Regions from separate parts of the Phenylobacterium ferrooxidans genome, predicted to be linked through region 1. Evidence: predicted binding sites of a transcription regulator. Region 1 holds the regulator's gene; the other holds the start of a gene.
What was found. Region 1 encodes HrcA, which represses chaperone genes, less so after heat shock. Its sites were predicted from a motif close to GTTAGCANTCNNNNNNNNNGANTGCTAAC; they were not measured.
Positions count from the first base shown of each region.

Region 2: a site for HrcA is predicted at 9,670-9,698, ahead of groES (co-chaperone GroES). Genes of this name have one in related genera too.

Region 1 covers NZ_JAOTJD010000009.1:54,727-66,424, forward strand. The annotation lists gene gshB (glutathione synthase) at 1-300, opposite strand, end outside; gene OCL97_RS06740 (transglutaminase family protein) at 366-1,181, opposite strand; gene OCL97_RS06745 (YraN family protein) at 1,188-1,562, opposite strand; gene rsmI (16S rRNA (cytidine(1402)-2'-O)-methyltransferase) at 1,559-2,431, opposite strand; gene hemW (radical SAM family heme chaperone HemW) at 2,475-3,629, opposite strand; gene rdgB (RdgB/HAM1 family non-canonical purine NTP pyrophosphatase) at 3,626-4,225, opposite strand; gene OCL97_RS06765 (DUF2975 domain-containing protein) at 4,646-5,176, shown strand; gene OCL97_RS06770 (helix-turn-helix domain-containing protein) at 5,179-5,418, shown strand; gene rph (ribonuclease PH) at 5,748-6,467, opposite strand; gene hrcA (heat-inducible transcriptional repressor HrcA) at 6,566-7,642, shown strand; gene grpE (nucleotide exchange factor GrpE) at 7,645-8,283, shown strand; gene OCL97_RS06790 (acyl-CoA thioesterase) at 8,299-9,165, opposite strand; gene trmD (tRNA (guanosine(37)-N1)-methyltransferase TrmD) at 9,272-9,982, shown strand; gene rplS (50S ribosomal protein L19) at 10,008-10,421, shown strand; gene OCL97_RS06805 (GFA family protein) at 10,481-10,951, opposite strand; gene OCL97_RS06810 (LysR family transcriptional regulator) at 10,951-11,698, opposite strand, start outside.
Region 2 covers NZ_JAOTJD010000020.1:53,719-65,416, reverse strand. The annotation lists gene OCL97_RS11965 (alkyl sulfatase dimerization domain-containing protein) at 1-1,500, opposite strand, end outside; gene OCL97_RS11960 (SDR family NAD(P)-dependent oxidoreductase) at 1,626-2,504, shown strand; gene OCL97_RS11955 (GNAT family N-acetyltransferase) at 2,664-3,251, opposite strand; gene OCL97_RS11950 (TSUP family transporter) at 3,248-4,003, opposite strand; gene OCL97_RS11945 (TSUP family transporter) at 4,000-4,758, opposite strand; gene OCL97_RS11940 (flavin monoamine oxidase family protein) at 5,204-6,793, shown strand; gene OCL97_RS11935 (c-type cytochrome) at 6,796-7,206, shown strand; gene OCL97_RS11930 (acyl-CoA dehydrogenase family protein) at 7,266-8,585, opposite strand; gene OCL97_RS11925 (VOC family protein) at 8,669-9,043, opposite strand; gene OCL97_RS11920 (hypothetical protein) at 9,100-9,522, opposite strand; gene groES (co-chaperone GroES) at 9,756-10,043, shown strand; gene groL (chaperonin GroEL) at 10,097-11,698, shown strand, end outside.

The DNA of each region.
Region 1 (11,698 bases):
GGTCGAGGTGATGTAGGCCATGTCGAAGGGCGGGTCCTGGCGCAGCAGGACGACATCGAACTCCGACAGGTCGCGGGTCTCCCACGGGCCGAAGGTCGCGTGAGCGCCCTTCACCGGCTGGACGGTCACCGAACGGCCCTTGGCGGTGAGCCTGCCGCTTTCCAGGGCCATGCGCTCGGGCGTGTAGACCCACAGGGTGTGACCCCGTTCCTGGGCCGACTGCATCATCAGGAAGGTCGTATCGCCTTCGATATTGATCCCCTCGAGGGGGTCCATCTGGACGGCGACCTTCAGGGACATGGGCGGGCTTCCTTGCAAGCTGAGGCGTTCAGATAGGTCGGGGCGGGCGCGAGCGCCAGCGCTGCTTAGTTGAGTTGCAGCCGCACGCGCTCGCGGTGGGCGCGGGCGGCCAGCGCCGCGCCGCCGTCCAGGGTCGAGGCCTGGGCCAGGGCCTGGAGGGCGCCGGCCAGGGCGCCCTGGCCCTCGCGGGCGGCGGCGACGTCCAGCCAGGGGCGATGGTCGCTGGGGTCCAGCAGGGCGCGGCGCAGGGCGGCGCGTTCGGCGCGGCCGAAGTCGCGAGCCGCCACGGCCCGGGCGAAGATGTTGTTCTGCAGCCGCATCAGCACGGCGCGGTCGGGGGCGGGCGCCATCAGCCGGTCCAGACGGTCGGCGACGTTGGGGGTGAGGCCGGCGTGCAGGGCCCGCCGGGTGAGCTCCGAGGGTAGGACCACCCGGCCCTCGCTGTAGGGGTCGAGGGCCAGGGGCCCCTCGTGGGTCTCGATCCGCAGCAGGAAGTGGCCGGGGAAGTCGACGCCCTGGACGCTGAGGCCGCATTTTCGCGCGACGTGCAGGTAGTAGATTCCCAGGGCCACCGGCAGGCCCTTGCGGCGCTCGGCCACCGACAGGATGTCGGCGTTGTCGGGGTGCTCGTAGGTGAAGAGGTCTCCCCCCATGGCCAGGTCCCCGGCCATGGTCTCGGCCAGGGCTTCCTCGGGGCTTTCGGTGGCCAGACGATGGGTCAGGTGCTCAATCCCGGACTCGCCGAGGTCGCGGGCCTGCTGGGCGTCGCGGCTGGGGTCCTCGTGCAGGGCGCAGGCGATGGCGGCTTCCAGCAGGGGGAAGTCGCCGTCCACGCACTGCCCCGCTTGGGTCAGATAGGCCTCAGCGTCTTCGCGACTCATGACAGCTCACGCACCTCTCCAGGCGTCTGGACTATGTCTTGGAAGTCTGCCCGGCGCGAGGGCGATAAGGTCCAGACGCACGGCGGCGTTGTGCAGGGCCGGCCGGCGGGCGGCCAGGGTGGCTCCGGCGCGCCGCAGCCGGGCCCGCTGATCGGCGCTGACCGCCTCCATCGCCGCCAGCATCGTCGTGCGCGACTTGACCTCGACCACCGCCAGGACCCCGCCCCGATGGGCCAGCAGGTCGATCTCGGCCTGGGGGGTCTTCAGGCGAAAGCCCAGGATGCGGTAACCCTTCAGCATCAGCCAGATCGCCGCCCAGACCTCGGCGCGCCGCCCGGACAGCCGGGCCGCAGCTCCGCGGGCCTGACGGATCGGGTTCACGGCCTGGCGTCCTTGAGGGCCATGGCGCGCTTGTAGAGTTCGCGGCGGGGCAGGCCCAGCGCCTTGGCCACCTCGCTGGCGGCGTCGGCCGTGCCCAGGCGCTCAAGGGCCTGGGTCAGGGCTGTATCCACATCGGCCTCGGTGGCGGCTTCCTCGCGGCCGGGGCCGACGACAATGACGAACTCGCCCTTGGGCGCGGCGAACCGCTTGTCAGCGGCCAGCTGGTCCAGGGGCGCCCGGGTCACGGTCTCGTAGAGCTTGGTGAGTTCGCGGGCCACGGCGGCCTCGCGAGGCCCGAAGACGGCGGCCATGTCGGCGAGGCTGGCGGCCACGCGGGAGCCGCCCTCGAAGAACACCAGGGTGGCCCGCAGGCCGGCCAGCTCCTGGAAGAAGGTTCGGCGCGCGGCGCTCTTGGGGGGCGGGAAGCCGGCGAACAGGAAGCGGTCGGTGGGCAGGCCCGCGACGGTGAGCCCCGCCAGCAGGGCCGAGGCCCCGGGGATCGGATAGACCGGCAGCCCCTCCGCCATCGCCTCCCGGGCCAGGCGGTAGCCGGGGTCGGAGACAAGGGGGGTGCCGGCGTCAGACACCAGGGCCACCCGTCCGCCTTCGCTCAGAATCTGCAGGGCCTTGGGCCCGGCCCGGTCGGCGGAGTGCTCGTCATAGCGCTCCAGCTTCTTCGACAGGCCGTAGGCGCTCAGCAGCTTGCCCGCCACCCGGGTGTCCTCGGCCAGGACCAGGTCGCAGGCCGAGAGCACGTCGAGGGCGCGCAGGGTGATGTCCCGCAGATTCCCGATCGGCGTCGCCACCAGATAGAGGCCCGGCGCCAGGGGGGCTTCGGATAGGGCGGGCGGCGGCGGGCGGGGGGACATGGGCGAGGAATCGCCGGTTCGGCCGCCCATGGCAAGCTTGGGCTCAGGCCAGGGCCAGCCGGCTGGTGACCCAGTTGAGCACCAGGCGCCCCGCCGGGGTGGCTCGCAGGCGCTCGGGATCGGCGGCGACTAGGCCAGCTTGCACCAGGCTTCGCACCTCAGGATGGGCCGGCGTCAGGGCGAGCGCCGCGATCTCGGCGAAGGTGACGCCGTCCTCGATGCGCAGGCCGGCCAGCAGGCGCTCCTCGGCGGCCTGTTGGGGTGAGAGCGCCTCGCGGGTCACCCAGCCGAGGCCGGTCTCGGCCACCCTGGCGATGTAGTCGGCGGGCCTGGTGGCGGCGAAGGTGGCGGTGCGGGCGCCGTCCACGGTGAGGCGGCCGTGGGCGCCAGGGCCCGCGCCCACATAGTCCTGGCCGCGCCAATAGACGAGGTTGTGCCGGGAGCGGGCGGCCTCGCCCCGCGCATGGTTGGAGACCTCATAGGCGGTAAACCCGGCGGCGGTCAGGGTCTCCTGGGTCACGTCGAACAGTTCGGCGGCCAGGTCCTCGCCGGGCGGGACCAGGGTGCCGCGTTTCACCGCGCGGTCGAAGGCGGTGCCGGCCTCGATGGTGAGCTGGTAGGGCGACAGGTGCTCGGCGCCCAGGCCGATGGCCTCGGCGAGTTCAGCCCGCCAGGCGTCGGTGGTCTGGCCGGGGCGCGCATAGATCAGGTCCAGCGACAGGCGCGGGAACAGCTTCGCGCCGAGGGCTGCCGCGCGCCGGGCCTCGTCAGCCCCGTGGTTGCGGCCGAGCAGGGCGAGGCTGGCGTCATCAAGGGCCTGGACCCCGAGGGACAGCCGCTGCACCCCGGCGGCGGCGAAGCCCGCGAACCGCCCGGCCTCGGCGTCGGTCGGATTGGCCTCCAGGGTGATCTCCAGGTCCGGCGCGGGCGTCCAGAGGCTTCGGCAAAGGGCGATCATCTCCCCGGCCCACTCGGGATCCATCAGCGACGGCGTGCCGCCCCCCAGGAAGATGGAGGTCAGCTCTCGGGGGCCGGTCAGCTCCCGCTGCCGGCGCAGGTCGGCGAGGATGGCGTCCTTCAGGGCAAGCTGTTCGGCGCCCCGCCCCCGGTCGCGCAGGACGTTGAAGTCGCAATAGGGGCAGATGCGCGCGCAGTAGGGCCAGTGGATATAGACCCCGAGCGGCGCCAGCGGCGTCAAAGGATGGCTGCCTTGAGCTTCGCGAAGGCGAGCGCCCGGTGGCTCATTGCGTCCTTGGCGGCGGGGTCCATCTCCCCGAAGGTCAGGTCGTGGCCCAGCGGCGTGAAGATGGGGTCGTAGCCGAAGCCCTTGGTTCCGCGCATCGGGAAGGTCAGGGTCCCGTCCACCCGGCCCTCCACCACCACGGCGGGGCCATGGGGCCAAGCGATGGCGAGCGCGCTGGTGAACCAGCAGGAGAGATCCTCCGAGCTGCTTTCTTCCACTCGTTCCTGGACCTTGCCCATGGCCACCGAGAAGTCCTTCCCCGGCCCCGCCCAGCGGGCCGAGAAGATGCCCGGGGCGCCGTCGAGGGCGGCCACCGACAGGCCGGAATCATCGGCCAGCGCGATCAGGCCGCTGGCGTCGGCGGCGGCGCGGGCCTTCAGCAGGGCGTTGCCGACGAAGGTGGTCTCAGTCTCGTCAGGCTCGGCCAAGCCCAGCTCGCCGGCGGTCACCAGGGAGAAACGGTTCTCCAGGATGGCGGCGATCTCCACGACCTTGCCTGGATTGTGGGTCGCCACCACCAGCCGCGCGCCGGGTTCGAGCTTGAGCGCCATGGGAAAACCTCCGGTTGGGACGGGAGCGCGGACCATAGTCGCCAGGCGCGAACCGTTCAATTGCAAGGGTTTGCGCGCCCCCAAGCTCAACATTACCAATGTTTCATATCGTTTTTCGATAATTTTCTTGATCGAAAAGCGATGCGCCCATATTGACTATCGACATCGGGCGGCGACGGGCCGCCCACCACACCAAGCGCCGCCAAGGCGGCGCAAACCTGGAGATGAAGTCATGTTTTCGCCTGTGATGACCTGGATGGACCGCGCCCTGATGCAAGTCGTGGTCGTTCTCGCCGCCCTCCCCGTGGTGGCCTTGGTGGCCGGCGCCCTGGTCGGCTAGTAGAAGTGCTCAAGCCAGACGCTTCCCGCCGCCAGCCGCCGCGTTGGCGGCGGAGCCACACCAGCGGGGAGATACAGTTGATGCGCGCCCTGGGTCCCGGCTCGGTTTCGAGCTTCCTGAAGATCATCCTCGACGTGGTCTATGTGGCCCTGTGGATCGGCATCGGCGTCGTCGGCGTCCTGATGCTCGCCGCCCTGCTGCTGAGCTTCAATCCCGAGCTGATCGCCAACCTGTCCCTGAACGCCGAGGGGGCGTCGGTGGTCAGCCGCGGTCCTGTCCTGGCCGGCGGCCTGCTCGCCGCGGCCCTCTACATGGCCGGCCTGCAGGTGATCGTGGCGCGCCTGCGCCAGATCTTCGCCACCCTGACGGCCGGCGACCCCTTCCATCCGGACAATGTGCTGCGCCTGCGGGTGATCGGCCTGGCGCTCGGCAGCCTGGAACTGGTGCGCTACGCCGTCCGCTTCGCCGGCGACTGGCTCGACTTGGCCCAGACCAAGAGCAGCCAAGGTTTCAGCCTGACGGCCTGGTTCTCGGTCCTGGTGGTGTTTGTGCTCGCTGAGGTGTTCCGCGAAGGCGCGCGCCTGCGCCGCGAAGCGGAGCTGACGATCTGATCATGCCTATTCGAGTCCTGCTCGACCGCGTGCTGCTGGAACGCCGCATGTCGCTCACCGAACTTGCCGACCGCGTCGGCGTCACCATCGCCAACCTGTCGATCCTCAAGACCGGCAAGGCCCGCGCCGTACGCTTTTCCACCCTGGCGGCCTTGTGCCGCGAGCTAGACTGCCAGCCCGGCGACCTGCTGCACTACGAGGCTGGACCCTCCGACGACCTGCCGGACGACGAGGACGGCTGAACACGGTGGCGTGATGACGCAGCGCGGCAAAAAACTGTGCGCGCGTGTGCAAATAGTTCGACTGAGCGGTGCTTAGATATTGCCACGTAAGGCTTTCGCTCCTATATGCGCTGCAACAATTGCTGCATTGCACAAAGGAGCTACCCATGGCTCGCGCCATTGAAAGCCTGATCGACCGCCTGATGGCCCCCTTCGCCGACGAGCTGGCCCGCCTGCCTGCCTCGGCCTTCCGCCAGCTGCTGAACGGTCTCTAGGACCCGTACCCATCGCTCTCCAGCGGTGTCGCGTTCGAAACGGGCGGCCCTCTCCAGGGCCGCCCGTTTTGCATTCTATTTCCGGGCGCCGGCTTCCTGCTGCATGAGGCAGAGTTCGCTGATCCCCTTGCGGGCCAGGGCGAACAGGGCCTCGAATTCATCCTGGCTGAAGCCGCGCTTCTCGCCGGTGGCCTGGATCTCCACGATGTCCCCCGAGCCGGTCAGGACGAAGTTGGCGTCGGCCTCGGCGTTGGAGTCTTCCTCGTATTCGAGGTCGAGAACCGGGACGCCGTTATAGATGCCGCAGGAAATCGCCGCGACCTGGTCGGTGATCGGGTCCTGGGTGATCAGGCCTTCCTCCATCAGGTAGTTGACGGCCTGGCGCAGGGCGACCCAGGCGCCGGTGATGGCGGCGGTGCGCGTGCCCCCGTCGGCCTGGATCACGTCGCAGTCGATGGAGATCTGGCGCTCCCCCAGCAGGGTCGGGTTGATGATGGCGCGCAGGGAGCGGCCGATCAGGCGCTGGATTTCCTGGGTGCGCCCCGACTGCTTACCTTCCGAAGCCTCGCGGCGGCCCCGGGTGTGGGTGGCCCGCGGCAGCATGCCGTACTCGGCGGTGACCCAGCCCTGGCCGCGGCCGCGCATGAAGCCCGGGACCCGATCCTCCACGCTGGCGGTGATCAGCACCTTGGTGTGGCCAAAGGTGATCAGGCAGGAGCCCTCCGCATAGCGATTGACCCCGGTTTCGATGGTCACGGCGCGAAGAAGCTCGGGAGTGCGGTCAGAAGGGCGCATGAAGGGCTCGGATATGAGCGCGACGTCTTGCGCCGCAGAGGGTCGCGCTTATCCTAGAATACAGAGGTTCCGTCCATGGTTCTGACCTGCCTAGCTCCTTGACCAGCTCGCTCTTGACCGGCGGGCCTTCGCTCGCCGCCCTGGATGAACGCGCCCGCGACATCTTCCGCCGCGTCGTGGAAAGCTATCTGGAGACCGGCGACCCGGTGGGCTCCCGCACGCTTTCCAAGGGTGGGGTGCATCTGTCTCCCGCCTCGATCCGCAACACCATGCAGGACCTGACCCAGCTCGGTTTGCTGGGGGCGCCCCATGTCAGCGCCGGCCGGCTGCCGACCCACGCGGGCCTGCGCCTGTTCGTCGACGGCCTGATGGAGGTGGGCGACGTCGGCGAGGAGGAGCGGCGGTCCATCGAGCACCGCCTCACCGGCCGGGGCCAGACCTTCGACGACGCCCTCAACGAGGCCAGCGCCATCCTCTCGGGTCTGGCGGGCGGGGCCGGGGTGGTGGTCACCCCGGTGCGCGACGCTGGCGTAAAGCACGTGGAGTTCGTGTCGCTCTCGGCCGACCAGGCGCTCGCCGTCATGGTCTTCGACGACGGGGCGGTGGAGAACCGCCTCATGGCCCTGACCGCCGGGGTGACGCCGAGCGCCCTGCAGGAGGCGTCGAACTTCCTCAACACCCGTCTGCGCGGCAAGACCCTGGCCGAGGCCGGGCGCGAGATGCGCACCGAACTGGACACCGCCCGCCGGCAGCTCAACGAGACCGCCGCCCGGCTGGTGGAGGATGGCCTGGCCGCCTGGGGCGGGGGCGAGGTGGCCGAGCGCGCCCTGATCGTGCGGGGCCGCGGCAATCTTCTGGCCGATCCGGAGACCCTGGACGACCTCGAGCGCGTTAGGATGCTGTTCGACGACCTCGAACAGAAGGAACAGCTCATCGGGCTGCTGGACGGGGTCAACGAAGCCCAGGGCGTGCGCATCTTTATCGGGGCCGAAACCCGGCTGTTTTCGCTTTCGGGTTCCGCCGTGATCGCCGCGCCCTATATGACGGGCGGTCAGAAGGTGCTGGGCGCGATCGGAGTGATCGGTCCGGCCCGCCTAAACTATGCCCGGGTCATCCCGCTGGTGGACTATACCGCCCGCGTGCTGTCCCAGGTCCGAGAACGCGTGAAGGATTGAACATGTCCGACGATCATACGCCGGCCGAAGACGTCAACGAGATCGCCGATGCGGCGATCGACCACATCGAGGCCCTCACCGCCGAGAACAAGGGGCTGAAGGAGCAGGTGCTGCGCTACGCCGCCGAGGCGGAGAACACCCGCCGCCGCGCCGAGCGCGAGGCCAATGACGCGCGCGCCTACGCCATCCAGAAGTTCGGCAAGGACCTGCTGGCCGCCGCCGACAACATGGGCCGCGCGCTCGCCGCCGCCCCGGCCGACAGCGCCGACACGGTGGTGAAGAACTTCGTGGTCGGCGTGGAGATGACGGCCAAGTCGCTGCAGGCCGCCTTCGAGACCAACGGGCTGAAGAAGATCGAGCCCGAGAAGGGCGTGAAGTTCGACCCGCACCAGCACCAGGCCATGATGGAGCAGCCCTCCACCGAGGTCGGCGCCGGCGGGGTGATCCAGGTGCTGCAGCCGGGTTACGAACTGCTGGGCCGGCTGATCCGCCCGGCCATGGTGGTGGTGGCGGCCAAGGGCTCCACGGGGCCGAGCGCCGCGGCTGCGGAAGCCACGGGCGCCCCGGTCAATCCCTATGCGGCCAACGACGCCAGCCACGATGCGGCTCACGACGGCGACGCGGTGGACACCAAGGCCTGACCTGGCCGCGGGGTTTTAGGTCTTGGCGTCCGGCTTGCGCAGGCGGATGAGGCCTTCCTGGGTGACCGAGGCGACGAGGTCGCCCTTCTGGTCGTAGATCGAGCCGCGCACGAAGCCCCGCCCGCCCGACGCCGAAGGGCTGTCCTGGTGGTAGAGGTGCCATTCGTTGAAGTTGGACGGCTTGTGGAACCACATGGCGTGGTCGAGGCTGGCCGACTGCAGGCCGGGGGTCTGCCACTCGACGCGGTGCGGGCGCATGGCGGTCGAGAGCATGTTCATGTCCGACGCATAGGCCATGATCACCTGGTGCATGTGCGGATCGGCGCCGATGGGGGCCGTGGCGCGGAACCAGACGCTGTTCTCGGCGGGCTTGGGGCCCTTGCTCCAGGAGGACGGACCGACCGAACGCATCTCGATGGGCCGCGGACGCGACATCATCTTGCGCATCTCCTCCGGGGCCTTCTCCATCATCTTGCGCTGCTTGACGGAGTCGTCCTCCAGGTCTGCAGGACCCGGCACGTCAGGCATAGGCGCCTGGTGCTCGAAGCCCTCTTCCAGGACCTGGAAGGAGGCGGCGAGGTTGAAGATCTGCTTGCCGTTCTGGATGGCCACCACCCGCCGCGTGGTGAAGGTGCCGCCGTCGCGCGAGCGATCCACGTCGAAGACGATCGGCACGCGCGGATCGCCCGGGCGGATGAAGTAGCAGTGCAGCGAGTGGCAGACGCGGTCCTCGACCGTCTCATAGGCCGCCAGCAAGGACTGGGCGATCACCTGGCCCCCGAAGATGCGGCCCGGTCCCATGGACGGGCTGACGCCCCGGAACAGGTTCAGCTCCAGGCGCTCCAGCGACAGGGTCTCGGGCAGGCTCTCGGGAGTGTCCATATGCGTCTCGAAATATGCTGCAAGTGCGAAAGGCGCTGGATTAGGCCCATAGCGGCGCTCGGGCAAGGCGGTAGAATTACGCACGCCGATGGTCCAAAAGCCGCAGATGCCCTTCGACGCCACCGTCCTGACCATGTTTCCCGAGGCCTTCCCAGGTCCGCTCGGCGTTTCGCTGATCGGCACGGCCTGGCGCGAGCAGGGGCTCTGGTCCTTGGAAACAGTGGACATTCGGGGATTTTCCAAGGATAAGCGCGGCTTCCTGGACGACACCCCCGCGGGTGGCGGCCCGGGACAGGTGATGCGAGCGGACGTCATCGCCTCTGCGCTGGACAGCGTGGAGCGGCGAGGACGGCCGCTTTTGTATATGAGCGCCCGGGGTCAGCCCCTGACCCAGGCGCGGGTTCGAAAGTGGGCTGACGGGCCTGGACTGATCGTCCTGGCCGGCCGGTTCGAGGGGGTGGACCAGCGGGTGCTTGACGCCCGAGGGTTCGAGGAGGTCGCCGTCGGCGACGCGGTGCTCGCCGGTGGCGAGGCTGCGGCCCTGGTGACGATCGAGGCGTGCGTACGGCTGGTCCCCGGTGTGTTGGGGCAGGCCGAGAGTTTGAGTGAAGAAAGCTTCGAGGACGGGCTCCTCGAGCATCCGCAATATACGCGACCGCGGACGTTCGAAGGCCTGCATATCCCCGAGGTGCTGCTGAGCGGCCATCACGCCCTGGTGCGGAAATGGAGAGCTGAGCAGCGCGAAGAGACGACGCGGAAGCAGCGGCCGGACTTGTGGGCGCGGCGAACCGCCAATCAACAGCCAAAGGGCGATTAAGCCCGAAGACCTAGAGGACCACCCGATGAACATCATCCAGCAGCTGGAAGACGAAGAGCGCAACCGCCTTCTCGCCACCCGCAAGATCCCCGATTTCCAAGCCGGCGACACCCTTCGCGTCAACGTGAAGATCAAGGAAGGCGAGCGCGAGCGCGTCCAGGCCTATGAAGGTGTCTGCATCGCCCGTCAGGGCGGCGGCATCAACGAGAGCTTCACCGTCCGCAAGATCTCCTTCGGCGAAGGCGTGGAGCGGGTGTTCCCGACCCACTCGCCGATGATCGAGTCCATCGAGGTGAAGCGCCGCGGCGTCGTGCGTCGCGCCAAGCTCTATTATCTGCGCGACCGTCGCGGGAAGTCGGCCCGGATCGCCGAACGCTCCTACACCGGCGGCGCGGCCAAGCCGGAAACCGTCACCCCGGCGGAAACCGCCGAGGACTAGGTCTTCCGACCCTACGAGTTTCAAGCGGCGGCCCTGGCGACGGGGCCGCCGTTTTCGTTTCAGCCCTCGATCCAAGCCTTCCACGCCTTCATCACCGGCGTGAAGTCGGTGGGCTGGGTCTCGTACTGCAGGACATCGTCGGCGAACCGGACCCAGGATTGGGCGCTCTTCACCCAGAAGGCCGAGACCGGGTGCAGCCAACTCGTGTCGTCCAGGGTGCCGGGCCGAATGGTCAGGGAATGCGGCCCGCCCGGCGGTTCGGTGAAAATCCGGGCGCCGCATTGGGGGCAGAAGCGCTGGGGGATCACCGTCCCCGACGTCGCCTTTCGCGGCCAGCTTCCGGGTTCACCGCGGGTGATCTCGAAATCCTTCCGGAACACCGGCATGGCCATGGAAAAGGCGCTGCCGGTCAGGGACTGGCAGTCGGTGCAGTGGCAGGTATAGACCGCGATCGGCGGCGCGTTCAGCCGATAGCGGAGGGACCCGCAGGCGCAGCCGCCCTCGACGGGGAAGTCCGGAAGACGGCTCATCACTTGCGCCCCAGATACTCGCCGAATCCCGCGACCAGGTGGTCGAACATCAGCCGCATGCGCCGGCTGCCCTTCAGGTTCTCGTGCATGGCGATCCAGCATTCGAGCTGGAAAGAGAAGGCGTTGGCCAGGACCGGGACCAGGCCGTCGCGGCGAGCGATCTGATGCTGGACGCCGCCGATCCCCATGCCGGCCCGGATCGCCGAGATCTGGGCGGCGTCGTCGTCGGTGCGGAAACTGAAGATGTCGCGGGTGATGGGACGCGGAAAATCGATGTTGGTGAGCGCCTCCAGGGGCGGGCGTTCCCGGTCGAAGCCGATGATGGTGTGGTTCTCCAGGTCCTCGAGGCTCTCTGGCGCGCCGCGCCGGTCCAGATAGGCCTGGGTCGCATAGAAGCCGACTCCGAGCATGCCGACCTTGCGCGCCACCAGGGCGCCCTGGGTCGGGCGGGCCATTCGCACGGCGATGTCGGCGTCGCGGCGCGACAGGTCCTCGATCTTGTTGGACAGCACCAGCTCGATGGCGATCTCCGGATGCTGCTCCATGAAGCCGGCCAGGATCTGCGGCAGCACCTCGACCCCGACAATCAGGCTGGCGGCGATGCGGACGGAGCCCTTCTCGCTGTCGGCCGCGCCGGAGGCGTCGCGCGCGGCGGCCGCGGCGGCGGCGTGCATTTCCTCCAGGTGAGCCTTGAGGCTGTGGGCAAGGTCAGTGGGGGTCAGGCCGCGCGGGCTGCGCAGGAACAGC
Region 2 (11,698 bases), on a different contig from region 1:
GGCCAGCCGCAGGGCCAGCGCCGTCTCGGCCTGTGCGGCCTTCTCGGCGTTGAGGCGAACCGGGAAGGTGGCGACGATGGCGCTGGCCGGGAGGCCCGCAGCCTGGGCCCCGCCCTGGCGCGCGCCGATAATGGTCTTCCAATCCGGCGCCTTACCCGCCAGTTCAGCGGCCTGCTCCAGATAGTAGTTGCGGCCGTTGGGGGAGACGCTGTCGAAGCCCAGTTGGCGCAGGGCTTTCACCTCCAGGGCGTCGGCCTGGGGCTTCAGAGCCGGGTCGGCGCGGCGGACGTGGGTCGCCAGCTCGGCGGCCCACTTCCAGCGGCCCTCATTGTAGGCGGTCTCGGCCTTGGCCAGGGCGGCGGCGGGTCCGCCGGCCAGGTCGGTGATCTCCCGGGCGCGCAACTCCGGCGCGTCCCTGGAAAGCTCGGCGGCGTCGCCGCTGAACCAGCCCATATAGCCCGCGAACACCGAGCGCACCGACCACTCCACCGTGCCGTAGTGTTCCAGCAGATAGGGATCTGTCGCCAGGTGGGCGGGCAGCTTCACCTTCTCGACGATCTCGTCGGGCGTCAGGCCCTGGTTCATCCAGCGGACGGTCTGGTCGTGGACGAAGGAAATCGCGTCGCGATAGTCGGTCAGGGTCGTCGCGATGGCCTCCGCGCCGACAATGGGCCGGGTGTGGGACGGGACCAGCACATCGGCGCCCAGGGCGCGCATGCGGTCCAGCGAGGCCGCCCACTGGACGGGGTCGCGATAGCTGGTGCCGCGGATCGTGTAGAGGTTGGGGAAGGCCTTGTAGATGTTGTCGCCGGGGAACAGCACCCGGCGCTCGGGCATCCAGACGAAGAGCTGGTCCTCGGTCTCGCCGGGCGCATGCTCAAGGACGAACTGTTCGCCGCCAAGCTTGATGGAGAGCTTCTGGTCGAAGGTCAGGTTGGGGGCCACGAACCCGCCCGCCCCGCCGCCGCCAAAGGCCGACAGGAAGGGGCCGATGCCGACGCTGACGAAGCCGTCCGGAGTCCCCTTGGGCAGGAAGACGCCGTACATGCGGGCCGCGCGGGCGGCTATGGAGGGGGCGGCGACCCCGTTCCACTTGGCGGCCTCCCGCAGCAGGGTCGCCTGGGCGATCACCTTGCCGCCCTTGGCCAGCGGGAAGGCCGAGGCGCCGCTGATGTGGTCGTTGTGGTTGTGGGTGTAGATGATGGCCACCACCGGCTTGCCGCCGGCCCGCGGCGCGAACTCGGCCCAGACCTTCCTGGCCTCCTCCAGGCTGTCGGTGGTGTCGATGATCACCACCCCGGTCTTGCCCACCACCATGATGGAATTGGCGATGCCGTAGCCGACGGCGGAGAACACGCCGGGCGCGGGCTCATAGACCTTGGCCGGCGCGAACTCGGCGGTGTGGGCGGCGAGCGAGGGGGCGATGCGGGCGGCCGGTTCATCGGCCAGGGCGGCGGTGGCCAGCAGGCCGAACGCGGCGGCGGCGAGTGCGCGGATCATGGTGTTTCCCCAACCTGACGGCTCTTTCCACCAAGAACGCCCCTGCCCCCACGGCGGTCAATACTTGTCAGGTGGCCAGCGCGGTTCGATGATGCGGGATAATTAAATTCATAGGGAGAACGACCATGGGACTTCTTGATGGGAAGGTGGCGATTGTCACGGGCGCCGGCGGCGGTCTGGGCGAGGCCTATGCCAAGCTGTTCGCCGCGGAGGGCGCCAGCGTCGTCGTGAACGACCTGGGCGGCAGCCGCGACGGCTCCGGGAACGGCACCAGCGCCGCGGCGCAGAAGGTGGTGGACGAGATCATCGCGGCGGGCGGCAAGGCCGTGGCCAACGGCGACGACGTGTCGACCATGGAAGGCGGCGAGAACATCGCCAAGACCGCGCTGGATAACTACGGCCAGATCGACATCCTGGTCTGCAACGCCGGCATCCTGCGCGACAAGACCTTCGCCAACACCTCTGAACAGGACTGGGACCTGGTGGTGAAGGTGCACCTGAAGGGCACCTATTGCTGCACCATGCCGGTGTGGAAGTGGATGAAGGACAACGGCAAGCCCGGCGCCATCGTCATGACCAGCTCCACCTCGGGCCTCTACGGCAATTTCGGCCAGTCCAACTACGGGGCGGCCAAGGCCGGCATCTACGGCTTCATGCGCGTGCTCTCCATCGAGGGGCGCAAGTACGGCATCCGGGTCATGGGCCTGGCGCCGGGCGCCTTCACCCGCATGACCTCGGATCTGCCGGGCCGTCAGGGCAAGGAGCCGGACGCCATGAGCCTGCCGGAAAACATCGCGCCGGGCGTGCTCTACATGGTCTCCGACCTGGCCGCCGACCACACGGGCAAGGTGCTCGGCGTCTCCTCGCGCGGCGTGCGCGAGATCAAGATGCTGCAGACCGACGGCTACAACCCGGGCCGCCCCTACACCGCCCAGGACGTCGCCGACCACGCCAAGGAGGTGTTCTTCCCGGCGGCCGAAGAGAAGACAGCGGCCAGCGCTTAGCGGGATTGGGTTTTCCTCCCCCGTTTACGGGGGAGGGGGACCGCCGATCAGGCGGTGGAGGGCGCGCGACCGGGCGCCGAGCTTCAGGCTCGCCCCCTCCACCCCGCTACGCGCGGTCCCCCTCCCTCGTTCCGCTCCGCTGCACAGGAGAGGAAAAAGCTACTCGAATCTCTTGAGCCTCTCATCCAGCCCATCCCGCACCGGGGGCCACTCGTCCTTCAGCACCGAGAAGATGCAGGTGTCGCGCACCCGGCCGGTCCAGGTGACGCGGTCCTGGCGCAGGATACCCTCCAGCTTGCCGCCCAGCTTCAGCACGGCGGCGCGGCTGCGGGCGTTGATGGCGTCGACGCGGAACATCACGCGCCGCGCGCCGTCGCCGAAGGCCTGCTCCATCATCAGCCGCTTGGCCGCCGGGTTCACCGGGCCGCCGCGATAGTCGGGATGGTAGTAGGTGCCGCCGATCTCCAGGCTGGCGTTGGGCAGGTCGTAGGACGAGTAGCAGGTGATGCCGATGCAGCGGCCGCCCACCAGCACCGCCCAATGGATCGAGACGCCCTTGGCCTGGTTGGCGGCCATACGGCTCCATTGCGGGTCGAAGTGCTCGCCGGCCATGGAATAGGGATAGAGGTCGGTCCAGACCGACGGGTCGGCGTCGCAGGCCTCGCGCAGGTCTTCCTTGTGCGCGTCGGTGAAGGGCTCCAGCCGCACGAAGCGGTTCTCCATCACCCGGGTCGGATCGACTTTCATTGGCCCCTCGCAAACAGGATCGCCGCCTGGACGAGGTACACCGCCGCGACCCCGGTGAAAATCCAGCGCCGCCAGGCGCGGAAGCCCTGGTCGGTGAGGCGGTCGAGCACCCGCGCGCCGAGGGTCACGCCCAGGACGGCCAGGGCGCAGGCGGCTGCCAGCAGCCAGGGCGGGGCGAAGCCGTCGCCGCCGGCCAGCAGGATCGCCCCGCCGTAGAACAGCACCTTGGACAGGTGGCTGAACATCTGCAGGGCGGCCTTTGTGGAGAGCACCTGGTGGCGGGTCAGCGCGCTGCGCACCAGGAAGAGGTCGGCCAGCGGCCCGGAGATGCCGGAGGTCAGCGCCATGGCGGTGGAGAGCACCCCGGCAAGCACCGCGTGGCTGGGCCGGGCGGCGTCCAGCGGGCTGTAGCGCTCCGGCGCCCAGATCAGGATCGGCAGCAGGCCCAGCGCCAGATAGACCACCGCCTTGCTGGGAATGTACGAAACCACCGTGAAGGCCGCCATCGTGGCCACCGCGCCGATGGCGTAGAAGCCCACCACCTTCCAGACGATGTGCCTGACGTGCAGGACGATGCGCGAGGCGTTCGACGCCATCTGCACCAGGCCGTGGATGGCGAGCGCCGCCGGCACCGGCAGCAGGGCGGTCAGCACCCCCATCAGGATCAGGCCGCCGGCCATGCCGAAGACGCCCGAGAGGGTGGCGGTGGCCAGCACCGCCGCCAGGATCAGGGCCGCCAGCCCACCACTCATTGGCCGCTCAGGAAGAGCTGGCCGGCCTGGATCAGGTAGAGGACGCCCACCGCAGTGACGATGAGGCGGGTGTAGCGCTTGAAGTTGATGTCGGTCATGCGGTCGAGGATGCGCCCCCCCACCACCGTGCCCAGCATGGAGAGCGGAATGGCCGCCGCGAACAGCCACAGCGGCGGCATGCCGGCGCCGTCCTGGCTGCGCAGCATCAGCCCGCCATAGACCACCACCTTGGCCAGGTGGGCGAAGACCTGGGTGGCGGCCTTGGTGGCGACGATGACGTGCCGGGTGAGCGCCGTGCGGACGAAGAAGATGTCCAGCAGCGGCCCGGCCACCCCGGCCGTCAGGTTCACGCCGGTGACCATGATCCCCGACAGCAGGGCCTGGGCGGGCCTGGCGGCGTCCAGCCTGATCCAGTCCTGGGGCAGCCAGAGCAGGGCCGGCAGCAGGCCCATGAACAGGAAGAGGGCAGGCTTGGAGGGCGCGAGCGCGATGAGCGAGATCACGCCGCCGGCGATCAGCGACCCCAGGGCGTAGAGGCCGACGATCCGCCAGGCGACATGCTTGCGATGCAGGATCGCCCGCCAGCCATTGGCCACCAGCTGCAGCAGCCCGTGGGTGACGAAGGCCGCCGAGACGGGAAGGACCAGGGCCAGCCCGCCCATCAGGACCAGGCCGCCGGCCATGCCGAACACCCCCGACAGGGTGGCGGTCACAAAGGACAGAACAAGGATGAAGAGGGCTGCGAGAGCGCTCATGGGTGGTCCTCCGGTTGCGTCCGCTTCGTCGAGCGGGACACAGGCCCCCTCCGATCGCGAACAGCTGCGCATCGTGCGCGGAATGTGCGGGTCCGCCCGCTCACCCTCCGGAGGAAGGCGCCGTGCTCGCAGACGTCCGCCGGTCGCGGCGAAGACGGAGCCTTAGGGATCACGCGCTGGCGGATCGACCCTGGCTCGTTGGGAGCGGGGCCCGTCTACACCCGAACAAGCGAGGCCGTCGAGAGGGGGGGCAATTCCTCCCCCCGGGCCGCACTCCACTTCGGGGGTCGGACTGACAGGCGGCTGCCCGATCCGTGGCCAGTTCATCGCGAGGGGCGCCAAGGCGGAGGCATGTCGTCGAAAAGGGACCCACCCCTAAGCTGAAGGTTGGCGCCGGCCCCGCGCCGTCCCCTAGGCCTGGAGCCTGGCGTTCAGGGGGCGGCTTATGGAAGAGACCGGGAAGACGACAAGACGGCAGCTGCTGTCGACCATCGGGATGCTGGGCGGATCGGCCCTGATGTACAACATGATGACCACCCTCGGTTACGCCGCCGAGAGCCAGTTCACGGGGCCGCCCAAGCTGTCGGGCGCGCGCAAGGGCGCCTCGGTGATCGTGCTGGGGGCGGGGCTGGCCGGGATGCTGGCGGCCTATGAGCTGACCAAGGCGGGCTACAAGGTCACGGTGCTGGAGTACCAGAACCGCGCCGGCGGCCGGAACTGGTCGGTCTATGGCGGCGACACGATCACCGAGATGGGCGGGGCGACCCAGAAGGTGGGCTTCGCCGACGGCAACTACCTGAACCCCGGTCCCTGGCGCATTCCGCACAATCACCGGACCCTGCTGCACTACTGCAAGGCCTTCAATGTCGAGCTGCAGCCCTTCGTGCAGTTCAACCACAACGCCTATGTCCACAACACCGAGGCCTTCGGCGGCAAGCCGCAGCGGTTCAAGTCCCTGGCCGCCGACTTCGAGGGCAATGTCGCCGAACTGCTCGGCAAGGCCATCGACCAGAAGGGCCTGGACGCCAGCGTCACGGCCCAGGATCGTGACCGCCTGAAGGAGGCCCTGCGCGAGTGGGGCATGCTGGATCGCGACATGAAGTACGCCAAGAACCTGCGCTCGTCGGAGCACCGCGGGTTCGCCCGCAATCCCGGCGGTGGGGTGGATGGCGCGCCGTCGCCGTCGGAGGTCTTCGCCCTGAAGGACGTGCTGGATTCGAAGATCTGGCGGAACATGTCATTCTTCATGAACGAGGAATTCCAGACCACCATGTTCCAGCCGGTGGGGGGCATGGGCATGATCGGCAAGGCCTTCGCCAGCCAAGTCCAGCCGCTGATCACCTACAACGCCAAGGTTACCAAGATCGACCAGGGCAAGAAGGGGGTGAGCGTCACCTATTCCGACACCGGGACCGGCGTGGTGACGGAGGCCAAGGCCGACTGGTGCGTCTGCACCATCCCGCTGACGGTGCTGAGCCAGATCGAGAACAACATGTCGGAGAAGATGAACGCGGCCATCGCCGCGGTGCCCTACTCCAACTCGGTGAAGATCGGCCTGGAGATGAAGCGGCGGTTCTGGGAGGAGGACGCGGCCATCTATGGTGGCCACTCCTTCACCAACCAGGAGATCGGCCTGGTCTCCTATCCCAACAACAACTTCCTGCAGGACGGCCCCGCCGTGCTGCTGGGCGCCTTCGCCAGCGGGATGAGCGGCTATCACCTGGCCGGGATGACGCCGGCCGAACGCATCGAGGCGGCCCTGGCCCAGGGGTCGGTCTTCCACCCGGAGAGCTATCGCAAGGAGTTCTCGAACGGCGCCTCGGTGGCCTGGAACCGCGTGCCCTGGATCCTGGGCTGCTGCGCCCGCTGGACCGAGGAGACCCGCGCCGCCCACTACCAGGACCTGGTGGCCCTGGACGGCCGGGTGGTGCTGGCCGGCGAGCACGCATCTTACGTCGGCTGCTGGATGGAGGGCTCCCTGCTCTCCTCCCTCGACGCCATCACCCGTCTGCACAAGCGCGCGCTGGAGGCCTGAGCATGAAGATGATTTCCAAGCTCGGCCTTGTGCTGGCCTTTTCCCTGGCCGCGCCCGCCATGGCCGACGAACCCGGCCCCGGGGGCGGCAAGCCGCCCGTGCCGGTGCCCGGTGAACAAGTCTACCGGATGGTCTGCCAGACCTGCCACATGGCCGACGGCAAGGGGGCGGTGGGGGCCGCGGCCTTCCCGGCCCTGGCCAGCAATCCGAAGATGAAGATGGCCGCCTATCCCATCGTCATGGTCACCAAGGGCCGCGGCGGCATGCCCGGGTTCACCGACATGCTGAGCGCCGAACAGACGGCCGCGGTGATCACCTATGTGCGGACCAACTTCGGCAACGCCTATCCCGAGCCGGTGACTGCCGAGGACGTCAAGCGCCTGTCGTCGCCGCCGGCGGCCGCGGGCCACTAACGAAAAGAGGCGGGGACTGTCGCCCCCGCCTCTCCTTCCGTCTCGATGTGGCGGAACGACTAGTTCCGGAAGACGGCCGCCGTGGAGGCGTCGGCCGGCATCTCGCGGTACTGGCGCAGTTCGTTGCGGCCCACGACCATGTGGTGGACTTCATCGGGGCCGTCGGCGATCCGCAGGGTGCGGGTGGAGGTGTACATGCGGGCCAGCGGGGTGTGCTGCGACACGCCCAGGGCGCCGTGCATCTGGATGGCCTGGTCGATGATCTCGCAGACCCGTTCCGGAACCAGGGCCTTGACCATGTGGATCCAGATGCGGGCTTCCTGGTTGCCCAGGACGTCCATGGCCTTGGCGGCCTTGAGCACCATCAGGCGCATGGCCTCGATCTCGATGCGGGCGCGGCTGATCTTCTCGATGTTGCCGCCGAGCTGAACCAGCGGCTTGCCGAAGGCCTCGCGGGACAGGCCGCGGGTGACCATCAGGTCCAGGGCCTTCTCGGCCTGGCCGATGGCGCGCATGCAGTGGTGGATACGGCCGGGGCCGAGGCGCAGCTGGCTGATCTCGAAGCCGCGGCCCTCGCCCAGCAGCATGTTCGACGCCGGCACGCGGACATTGTCGAAGATGATGTGCATGTGGCCGTGCGGCGCGTCGGGATCACCGAACACGTTCATGGGGCCGACGATCTTCACGCCGGGCGCGTCGGTCGGGACCAGGATCTGCGACTGGCGCAGGTTGGGCGGACCATCCGGGCTGGTCTGGACCATGGTGATCATGATCTTGCAGCGCGGGTCGCCGGCGCCGGAGATGTAGTGCTTCTCGCCGTTGATGACGTACTCGTCGCCCACCAGGGTGGCGCGGGTGTTGACGTTCTTGGCGTCCGACGAGGCGGCGTTGACCTCGGTCATGGCGAAGGCCGAGCGGATCTTGCCGGCCAGCAGGGGCTCCAGCCACTGCTTCTTCTGCTCAGGGGTGCCGACGCGCTCCAGGACTTCCATGTTGCCGGTGTCAGGCGCGGCGCAGTTCATGGTCTCCGAGGCCATCGGGTTCTTGCCCAGCTCGACGGCGATATAGGCGTAGTCGAGGTTGGACAGGCCCTCGCCGGTCTCGGCGTTGGGCAGGAAGAAGTTCCACAGGCCCTCGGCCTTGGCCTTGTCCTTGGCCTTTTCGAGGACTTCCAGCTGGCCCGGCGCATAGGACCAGATGTCGGCCTTGCCCTCGCCCAGACGGTGGAACTCCGCCGACATCGGATTGACGGTTTCCTTGATGAAGCGCTTCACATGCTCCAGCAGCGGCAGGGCCTTCTCGGACATCCGCAGGTCGTTGAGCTCGTCCATCGGGTTCAGCTTGAAGCTGGACTGGGCCTTGTCCTGGGTCTCGCTCATCGGGTCTCTCCTGCGGATTGTTGGTTGCCGCCAGCTTCGCGCACTTTCCGCCGAAATCCAAACAAGCGTTTCAATTTACAGCGTCACGCCGGGCGCGCCGGTCCCGCACCGTGGCACACCGCCTCGATGTTGTGCCCGTCCGGGTCGAGGACGAAGGCGCCGTAATAGCTGGGGTGATAGTGCTCGCGCAGGCCGGGCGACCCGTTGTCGCGACCACCGGCCGCCAGAGCCGCGGCGTGAAAGGCGTCCACCGTGGCGTGGTCGGGCGCGCTGAAGGCGACATGGCAGTAGCCCGCCTTGTCCCCCTGGCCGATCCAGAAGAACGGGCGCCCCGCGCCATAGCCCGAGGCGTCCTCCATGGGGACCAGCCGGGTCAGGCCGAGGGGCGCGAGCGCCTTGTCGTAGAAGGCCTGGGCGGCGGCGTGATCGGCGACCTTCAGGCTCACATGGTCCAGCATCGGCGTCCCTCCTCGGTTTGACCCGAGGCTAGGACGCCCTGCCGGCTTGGCAATCCCTACTTGGCGGACAGCTTGTCGGCGCCTTCGCAGGCGGCCGACACCAGGGCCTTGTCGTCGGCGCTCTCGACCTTCTTGGCGGTGGCCGAGCGCCAGGTGTCAGACAGGGCCAGGGGCTTGGACGGCGCGTAGGAGCCGATCAGCACGATCGTCCGGGCCCGGCAGTCGAGGGCCACGACGCTGCCGACGCCGTCGGCGGCGCCGGGGGCCGAGGGACCCAGGCGCGGGGTGGCGCCCGGCTTGCCGATCGCCTGCAGCACCACGACCTTGCCAGAGGCGCTGTCGCGATAGGCGTAGTCGGTGTCGTAGGACCACTGCAGGCCCTTGTCGGTGACGGCGCTGTAGGGCTTCCAGGTCTCGGCGCTGGCGGCGGACGCTACGGCCGCGACGGACAGGGCGGCGAGCGCGATGAGGCGACGCATGGATATTCTCCTGGGATTTCTGGGTTCTTCCCTCGCAGAACCCTTATCCGGGCGGTCCCCCGGGGGCCAAGCGGATTCGCCCGCGAACCCCTTTCGCCTCCAGCCAAGCTTGACTCCAGAGCCTTGGGACCCTACCTCCCGGCCGTCGTTAGCACTCAGGGGCCACGGCTGCTAACGGTCGGCCCCTTGTGCGACGCAATCCATTCAACCGTTTCGAACGGAGAGAAAAAGACATGGCGTTTCGTCCCCTGGGAGACCGCGTGCTGATCAAGCGCGTCGAAGAAGAAGAAAAGACCAAGGGCGGGATCATCATTCCCGACACCGCCAAGGAAAAGCCGCAGGAAGGCGAAGTCGTCGCCGTCGGCCCCGGCGCCCGTGATGACAGCGGCAAGATCCAACCCCTGGACGTGAAGCCGGGCGACAAGATCCTGTTCGGCAAGTGGTCGGGCACCGAAGTGAAGATCGACGGTCAGGACCTCCTGATCATGAAGGAAAGCGACGTCCTGGGCGTGGTTGAATAACCACCTCCTCCGCTCTCCTCCCCTCCATAAAATTCTGAAAGAGCTGAACAAAAATGGCCGCTAAAGACGTCTATTTCTCCTCCGACGCGCGTGACCGCATGCTGCGCGGCGTCAATGTCCTCGCCAACGCCGTGAAGGTGACCCTGGGTCCCAAGGGCCGCAACGTGGTGATCGAAAAGTCCTTCGGCGCCCCGCGCTCCACCAAGGACGGCGTCTCGGTCGCCAAGGAAATCGAACTGTCTGACCGCTTCGAGAACCTCGGCGCGCAGATGATCCGCGAAGTCGCCTCCAAGACCAACGACAAGGCCGGCGACGGCACCACCACCGCCACCGTCCTGGCCCAGGCCATCGTCGTCGAGGGCCTGAAGTCGGTCGCCGCCGGCATGAACCCGATGGACCTGAAGCGCGGCGTCGACAAGGCCGTCACCAAGGTGCTGGCCGAGATCAAGGCTTCGGCCAAGAAGGTCACCACCAACGCCGAGATCGCCCAGGTCGGCACCATCTCCGCCAACGGCGACACCGAAGTCGGCGAGATGATCGCCAAGGCCATGGCCAAGGTCGGCAACGAAGGCGTCATCACGGTTGAAGAAGCCAAGACCGCCGAGACCGAACTCGACGTCGTCGAAGGCATGCAGTTCGACCGCGGCTACCTGTCGCCCTACTTCATCACCAACGCCGACAAGATGGAGGTCGAACTCGAAGAGCCTCTGATCCTGCTCTACGAAAAGAAGCTGACCTCGCTGCAGCCCCTGCTTCCAGTCCTGGAAGCCGTGGTCCAGTCGGGCCGTCCCCTGCTGATCATCGCCGAGGACGTCGAGGGCGAAGCCCTGGCCACCCTGGTGGTGAACAAGCTGCGCGGCGGTCTCCGCGTCGCCGCCGTCAAGGCGCCGGGCTTCGGCGATCGCCGCAAGGCCATGCTGGAAGACATCGCCATCCTGACCGGCGGTGAGCTGATCAGCGAAGACCTGGGCATCAAGCTCGAAAACGTCGGCCTGGAAATGCTGGGCAAGGCCAAGAAGGTCTCCATCACCAAGGACGACACCACCATCGTCGACGGCATCGGCGCCAAGGACGCGATCGAAGGCCGCATCGGCCAGATCAAGCGCCAGATCGAAGACACCACGTCTGACTACGACAAGGAAAAGCTGCAGGAACGTCTGGCCAAGCTGGCCGGCGGCGTCGCGGTCATCCGCGTCGGCGGTTCGACCGAAGTCGAAGTGAAGGAAAAGAAGGACCGCGTCGACGACGCCCTCAACGCGACCCGCGCGGCCGTGGAAGAAGGCATCGTCCCCGGCGGCGGCGTCGCCCTGCTGAAGGCCTCCAAGGCTCTGGACGGCTTCAAGGGTGACAACGCTGACCAGGAAGCCGGCGTCGCCATCGTGCGCCGCGCCCTGCAGGCCCCGATCCGTCAGATCGCCGAAAACGCCGGCGTCGAAGGCTCGATCGTGGTCGGCAAGGTCATGGAAAACAGCTCCGCGACCTTCGGCTTCAACGCCCAGACCGAAGAGTATGTGGACATGGTCGCGGCCGGCGTCATCGACCCGGCCAAGGTGGTCCGCACCGCCCTGCAGGACGCGGCCTCGGTCGCCGGCCTGATGATCACCACCGAAGCCGCGATCGTCGAGGCGCCCAAGAAGGGCGGCCAAGGCGGCCCC